DNA from 2 places in the Fictibacillus marinisediminis genome. Region 1 is predicted to be linked to the other one. Evidence: riboswitches for the same ligand, from Rfam matches in the RefSeq annotation. Region 1 holds a riboswitch; the other holds the start of a gene.

Evidence for each region. A riboswitch is a leader RNA that binds a small molecule or an ion and turns the genes downstream of it on or off. The one in region 1 is predicted to bind FMN.
Region 2: it holds a riboswitch for FMN, as region 1 does, so the genes downstream of both, ribE (riboflavin synthase) here and LCY76_RS17220 (ECF transporter S component) in region 1, are expected to answer to the same signal.

Annotation. Positions count from the first base shown of each region.
Region 1 covers NZ_JAIWJX010000002.1:3,224,707-3,228,122, forward strand. Annotated here, with positions in the region: gene mqnE (aminofutalosine synthase MqnE) at 1-358, shown strand, start outside; gene LCY76_RS17215 (hypothetical protein) at 464-694, opposite strand; FMN riboswitch at 926-1,096, shown strand; gene LCY76_RS17220 (ECF transporter S component) at 1,314-1,889, shown strand; gene LCY76_RS17225 (YuzB family protein) at 2,131-2,367, opposite strand; gene LCY76_RS17230 (NAD(P)/FAD-dependent oxidoreductase) at 2,599-3,416, shown strand, end outside.
Region 2 covers NZ_JAIWJX010000002.1:779,813-783,228, forward strand. Annotated here, with positions in the region: gene LCY76_RS04355 (LysR family transcriptional regulator) at 1-559, shown strand, start outside; gene nfsA (oxygen-insensitive NADPH nitroreductase) at 680-1,426, shown strand; FMN riboswitch at 1,506-1,653, shown strand; gene ribE (riboflavin synthase) at 1,869-2,519, shown strand; gene LCY76_RS04370 (bifunctional 3,4-dihydroxy-2-butanone-4-phosphate synthase/GTP cyclohydrolase II) at 2,539-3,416, shown strand, end outside.

The DNA.
Region 1 (3,416 bases):
CGGATTTATGGTGTTCATTCCGCTTGCGATGCAGCCAAGAACAGCTTCCATGGGGCTTACCCGCCGTACGTCAGCTTTTGATGACATGCGCACGATCGCTATCAGCCGCTTGATGCTCGATAATTTTGACCATGTTAAAGCGTACTGGATCAACATCGGTGTACAATTAACACAGATGGCCTTGACTTTTGGTGCTGATGACATTCACGGAACTTTGATTGAAGAAAGAATTTCTCACTCTGTTGGTGCCCTCACTTCTCAAGGCATTACGCGTAAAGAATTGGTGCATTTAATAAAAACAGCCAACAAGAAACCTGTTGAACGCGATACATTCTATAACATCATCAAAGAATATTAAACAAAAACTGCCGGAAGCTTCCGGCAGTTTTTGTTTAAAGTAAATTCACGGAAGTAATGTCTAGCTTCAGCGCCCCAGTCCTTGAGGGCGCTTGAGCTTTTCTTCCTATCTTAATTTTTCTTCTGTCCAGAAGTAATCATCATCTGCGTTTAAAATGGTCAGCTTGCTGTGGCAGCATGGCATGACCAGCAGCTGCTTGATGCCTTCCTTTGCACTGTTCAGCTTTTCTTCAGAAAATGCCGTCAGCACATTGGACTTATGGCAGAACGGGCATTCATTTATATAGATATCGTCCATCATTTTATCGTAAGGCCAAGAATTCTCAAATGTCAGCATAACCACTGGCTTCTTTCTCAGAACAGCCAGGTTTCCCCTCCTTGCATATAGTATTTCCTACCTATTGTATACCAGAAGGCCAAGCATCTGTGTGATTTCTTTTACCCCGCTCTTTCCAAACCGTAACCTTTTCCCTCTCTGTTTGATCCACTAAACTTTTGTAAGTCAAAATGGTTCCCAAATTCCTTTTTATGCAGTATAATAAGCAATGTATTCTACAAAAAAATAGCGATCCATCTTCGGGGCAGGGTGAAATTCCCGACCGGCGGTATTTGAAGATTCCCTCTTCATCAGCCCGTGAGCTCATGAGAAGAACTGAAACGCATCGTTTCGTTGCTTCTTGTCTGCTGATCTGGTGTAATTCCAGAGCCGACAGTAAAGTCTGGATGGGAGAAGATGACGGTGCATCGTTCAGTTCTTTTACAATAAAGAGATCTATTGTAAAACGACTGAGCCCTCGCTCAGCTGCATTCTAAGGACATACCGTTCTTAAAATGTTTATTTGATGATGCCTGACACACTCCCTTAGCTTCTATAAAAAGCTAAGGGTTTTCTATTGTTGTCAGGGGTGCACTGCATTTGAAATCAGAGATGGCGCAACAAAAGGAGAGATTTCAACATGCAAAAGGGAAAAGTGTATAAAATGGTGGCTGTTTCCATGCTAAGCAGCATTGCGTACGTATTACAGTTATTGGATTTTCCCTTTCCGGGTCTTCCATCATTCCTGCAGATTGACTTCAGCGAAGTCCCTGCATTGCTTGCAGCGATTGTCTTCGGACCGCTCGCAGGAATTGCCGTTGAAGCAATTAAGAACTTCCTTCATTACGGAATTGTCGGCAACCTGACAGGGGTTCCAGTTGGAGAACTGGCAAACTTTATCGCTGGATCGATCTTCATTGTTCCTGTGTCCTATTTCTTCCGCAAATATCGTACAACGAAGGGCTTATCCGCAGGGTTGGTCAGTGGAACAGTCTTAATGACGTTAGCGATGGGGGTATTGAATTATGTGCTGATTCTTCCCGCTTACACATGGTTCCTGAACTCACCGCAAATGTCCGGTGATGCGATGCTGAACCTGATCTTAGTAGGGATTGCACCGTTCAATGTGATCAAAGGATTACTTATCACAATTTTATTCATTGTGTTATATACAAGGATTCAGCCTTGGCTGAATAGACAATATCAGCATTCTTAAAAAATGCAGAAAAAGCTGGCTCACTCGATGAGCCAGCTTTTCTATTGATCCATGCAGTTTACATAAAGTTTGATCGCACAGTAAATGTAACGTTTTGGCCAGTATTTCTTTCATTTCCGCCAGTAAAATCTGTTTTTGGCCAGTAAATGCATTTATAAGTCGTTTAGAACTTCATCTTAGTTGCCAAACTAACGCTGAATATAAAAAAACACCATTTCCGGGGAGGAAATCGTGTTTTTTATTAAAACATCGGATTTTCTTCTAAAAATTTATAAACGTTCTCGACCAGCTCGTCCGGTGTTTCACCGTGTACAATTTCTCCATTCACTAAAGCGAATAAAGAACGGGCACAGTGCCCACAATATCCGAGGCAGCCGTATTCAATCACATCCAGGTCATAATCCTGTTCCAATTTCTCTAGTGCACGCTGTGAGCCGTTGGCCAGGTTGCTGACACAAAATTCGATAATCGGCTTCATCTTTTCACCTCGCCTTACTTTTCTATCCTATCTTGTACGAACAGGACAGTCAAACCCTTTAACTTGTCCCTTCGGTTTTTCATGAAAATGGTTGAGAAATTATAGTAAAATGCTATACTTAGAAGTGTTTGAATGTGAAATCGCTTCCGTTGAAGCCTGTAGAAAACGTTGATTTACTGCTATTATTGACAACATTAGTACACATTGTGCCATAGAAAGAAGGGAAAGACAATGAAACACCTAGTATTGCTTGGCGGAGGATATGGAGGAATGCGCCTCATGAAGCGCCTGCTCAATGCATCTGAGCTTCCATCCGACGTCCAAATTACCTTAATCGACAAGCTTCCTTATCATTGTTTAAAAACTGAATATTATGCGCTGGCTGCTGGAACGATTTCCGACCACCATATCCGGGTTCCGTTTCCTGAACATCCCCAGCTTAGGGTGAAATACGGAGAAGTAACCGGCCTTGATTTTGCCGGAAAACAAATCCACCTTTTAGATGATGAAACTGTGACTTATGATGAATTAGTCATTGGCTTAGGCTGTGAAGATAAATATCATAATGTCCCTGGTGCTCCGGAATATACGCTCAGCATTCAAAGTGTGGACAAGTCCCGCGAAACCTACCAGGTATTAAATAACCTTCCGCATAATGCAGTTGTCGGTGTTGTAGGTGCAGGATTGAGCGGTGTCGAATTAGCCAGTGAACTCCGCGAGAGCCGTTCCGATTTGAACATCAAGCTTTTCGACCGCGGACCGATCATACTTAACGGGTTTAAACCGCGCCTGAGCAACTATGTACAAAACTGGTTCATTCAGCATGGTGTTGAGGTTATCAATAATTCAAATATTACACGCGTTGAACAAAATGTACTTTACAATCACGACACCGCTATCGAATGTGATGCCATCGTCTGGACAGCCGGCATTCAGCCAAACAAACTCGTACGTGAACTTGATGTAGAAAAAGATGCTCAGGGCCGGGTCAAAGTGACCAAATATCACCATCTTCCGAACGACGAAAATGTTTATGTAGTTGGTGACTG
Region 2 (3,416 bases), 2.4 Mb from region 1:
AAAGATCATTGGTGATTTTCAAAAATCTTATCCTGAGATTGCCATCAAGCTGGTGGAGTACGGTGCGAAAAAAATAGAGGATGAAGTGCTTCATGGCAATCTGGAACTTGGAATATCGGTGCTGCCTGTAGATAACGAGCTGTTTGATGTGGTTCCATTCATGAAAGACGTAATGACGCTGATCGTCAGCAGCCAGCATCCGCTTGCCGAAAAGGATCAGGTGGAGCTGAAAGAATTAAGCAATGAGGATTTTATCTTTTTCACAGAAGAATTTGCTTTGTATGATTACATGCTTACACAATGCCGCCAGGCCGGTTTTGAACCGCAGATCGCTTATAAAAGTTCACAGTGGGACTTTATTACAGGTCTTGTAGGAGAGAACCTTGGCGTTTCTTTTCTCCCGCAGTCCATCTATGAGAAAGTAAATGATCAAAAAGTGAAAAAGGTGGAGATCAAAGGCAAGGAAATCCCATGGCACCTGGGAATTGTGATGAAAAAACATAAATATAAGACCTTTGCCATCAAAGAATTTATAAGCCATCTTTTACGGTACCATTAATATTACGAATAGGCATGAGAGGATGAAACACGACTAAGCCGCCAAGCTTTCTGTCACGATTAATCTTGTGATAGATTAGGAAACATAACTAAGTACTTTAACACGAAGGGATTGTGGAGAATGAACGAAACGATAAAAAATATTCTTTCTCACCGGTCGATCCGCCGGTTTAAAGATGAACCGATTCCGCAAGAAACCATTGAAACGCTTGTCCAATGTGCTCAGGCTGCTTCCACTTCCAGCTATCAGCAAGTATATTCCATCATAGGAGTGGAGGAGCAGAGTTTAAAGGACAAGCTTGCTGAATTGGCAGGCGATCAAAGCTATGTGGCCCAGAATGGCTACTTCTTCGTCTTTTGCCTTGATTATCATCGCCATCAGCTTATGGCTGAAATGACAGGCGGAAATGTTGATGCGACCGTACAATCCAAGGAAGGATTCATGGTAGGGATGATCGATGTTGCTCTTGCCTCACAGAACCTTGCTGTGGCTGCAGAGTCGCTTGGCTTAGGCATCGTCTATATCGGTGGTATTAGAAACAATCTTCGGGAAGTTTCCGAGCTGCTTCGCTGCCCTGATCATGTAGTGCCGCTGTTCGGCATGGCTGTCGGCTTTCCTGATGCCTCCCCTGGTCTAAAACCGCGTTTGCCTCAAGAAGCCGTCTTCCATAAAAATCAGTACAAGGATGACGAAAAAGCGCTGCCGGTTTTAAAGGAATTCGAGATGAAAACGGCAGAGTACTATAAAGAGCGCACAGGCGGAGCCCGGGATGAAGGGTGGGCCACTCAAATGGCGAGAACAATGGCGCAGCCAAAGCGGACCTATATGAAAGAATTTATTGAGTCGAAAGGGCTTGATAAGCAATAGCGAGAAAAAGTTCTGAGATATGATGTTTGAAATGAAAATAAAACAACGTTATACTTGTATCATGCTTTACAATTAAATATGTTTCCTTCGGGGTCGGGTGAAATTCCCAACCGGCGGTGATGAGGATTTGTCCTCTTAGTCCGTGACCCGGCTGTGCAGTGTGCATAGACGGTGGATCTGGTGAAACTCCAGAGCCGACAGTATAGTCTGGATGGGAGAAGGAATGAAGAACGCTTATTTGGCATTGTTTAAAAATACAATCCTTGAAAGCTTATTTCGTCATAACTGTTTATTGATGCTACGAGTTTATTCAGAACAATAAATAGGAACCCCCGGGAGAATTGTGTCTTCCGGGGGTTTTTTTGTTTCTGATGCTTAATCATCAAGTTCAGCCCATTCCTTAAATTAAGATATTTCAATAATAAACTCAGGGGGTGAATGAATGTTTACAGGAATCATAGAAGAATTAGGAACCATTGAAGGAATAAAAAAAGGCAATGAAACCATTGTACTCACCATTTCAGCTGCAAAAGTTCTCGATGATGTACAGCTCGGGGACAGCATTTCTGTAAACGGAGTTTGTCTCACGGTCACTACCTTTTCTGAAAAGAGCTTCACTGTTGATGTGATGCCGGAAACGTACAGAAGTACAGGGCTGAAAGAATTGTCATTCCATTCTAAAGTCAACTTGGAGCGGGCCATGGCGTCCGGCGGAAGGTTTGGAGGGCACTTTGTCAGCGGACATATCGACGGAACGGGAGAGATTGTCCAGAAACGGCCTGAAAAAAATGCCATCTATTATGACATTAAAGTACCGCAGCACCTTGCGAACTACCTTTTGCTGAAAGGTTCAGTTGCTGTAGATGGAACGAGCCTGACGATTTTTGGACTGACAGATGATACGTTTACGATCTCCTTGATCCCCCATACGGTCTCACATACCGTACTGGGTGCAAAAGCAAAGGGAGATTCGGTAAACATCGAGTGCGACATGCTTGGAAAATATGCTGAAAAATTTCTGTCCGGTAAGACTCAGCCGGAGAACAAGAAAACAGCCATCACGATGGACTATTTAACGGAGCACGGATTCTAGAGGCAAAGGAGGGTTTTACATGTTTCACAGCATAGAAGAGGCCGTACAGGATTTAGTTATGGGAAAACCAGTAATTGTGGTAGATGATGAGGATAGAGAGAATGAAGGTGACTTTGTTGCCATTGCAGAAAAAGTCACACCCGAAACCGTAAACTTTATGGCCAAGCATGGAAGAGGGCTGATCTGTGCGCCTATCGATGAGCAGCTTGCTGCTAAGCTTGAGCTCTCTCCAATGGTCAGCCATAACACAGACCCTCATGGAACAGCCTTTACGATCAGTATTGATCATAAAAGTACCACAACCGGCATTTCTGCACTTGAGCGGGCAGTTACCATTCAAAAGATGGTGGAGGAAGAGTCGAAGGGAGCTGATTTTAAACGCCCGGGACATATCTTTCCTCTGATCGCAAAAAAAGGCGGCGTCCTTCAGCGTGCGGGCCATACGGAAGCTGCTGTAGACCTGGCGATTCTGGCTGGTTGCAAACCGGCGGGGATGATCTGCGAGATCATGAATGAGGATGGAAGCATGGCTAGGGTGCCTGAACTGCAGGAAATCGCCCGAGAACATGACTTGAAGTTCATCACCATCAAGGATTTAATCCAATATAGAAACCAGAAGGAAAAGCTGGTGGCTAAAGAAGTTGAGATTAAGCTTCCGACGGAATACGGAGAGTTTACGGCAATCGGTTTTACCAATTTAATCGATGATAAAGAACATGTTGCCCTCGTTAAGGGTACCATCGATCCAGATCAGCCAGTGCTTGTGAGGGTTCACTCAGAATGTTTAACAGGGGATGTATTTGGTTCCTACCGCTGTGACTGCGGCCCTCAGCTTCACGCAGCGCTCCGCCAGATCCAGGAAGCTGATTCTGGTGTGCTATTGTACATGAGGCAGGA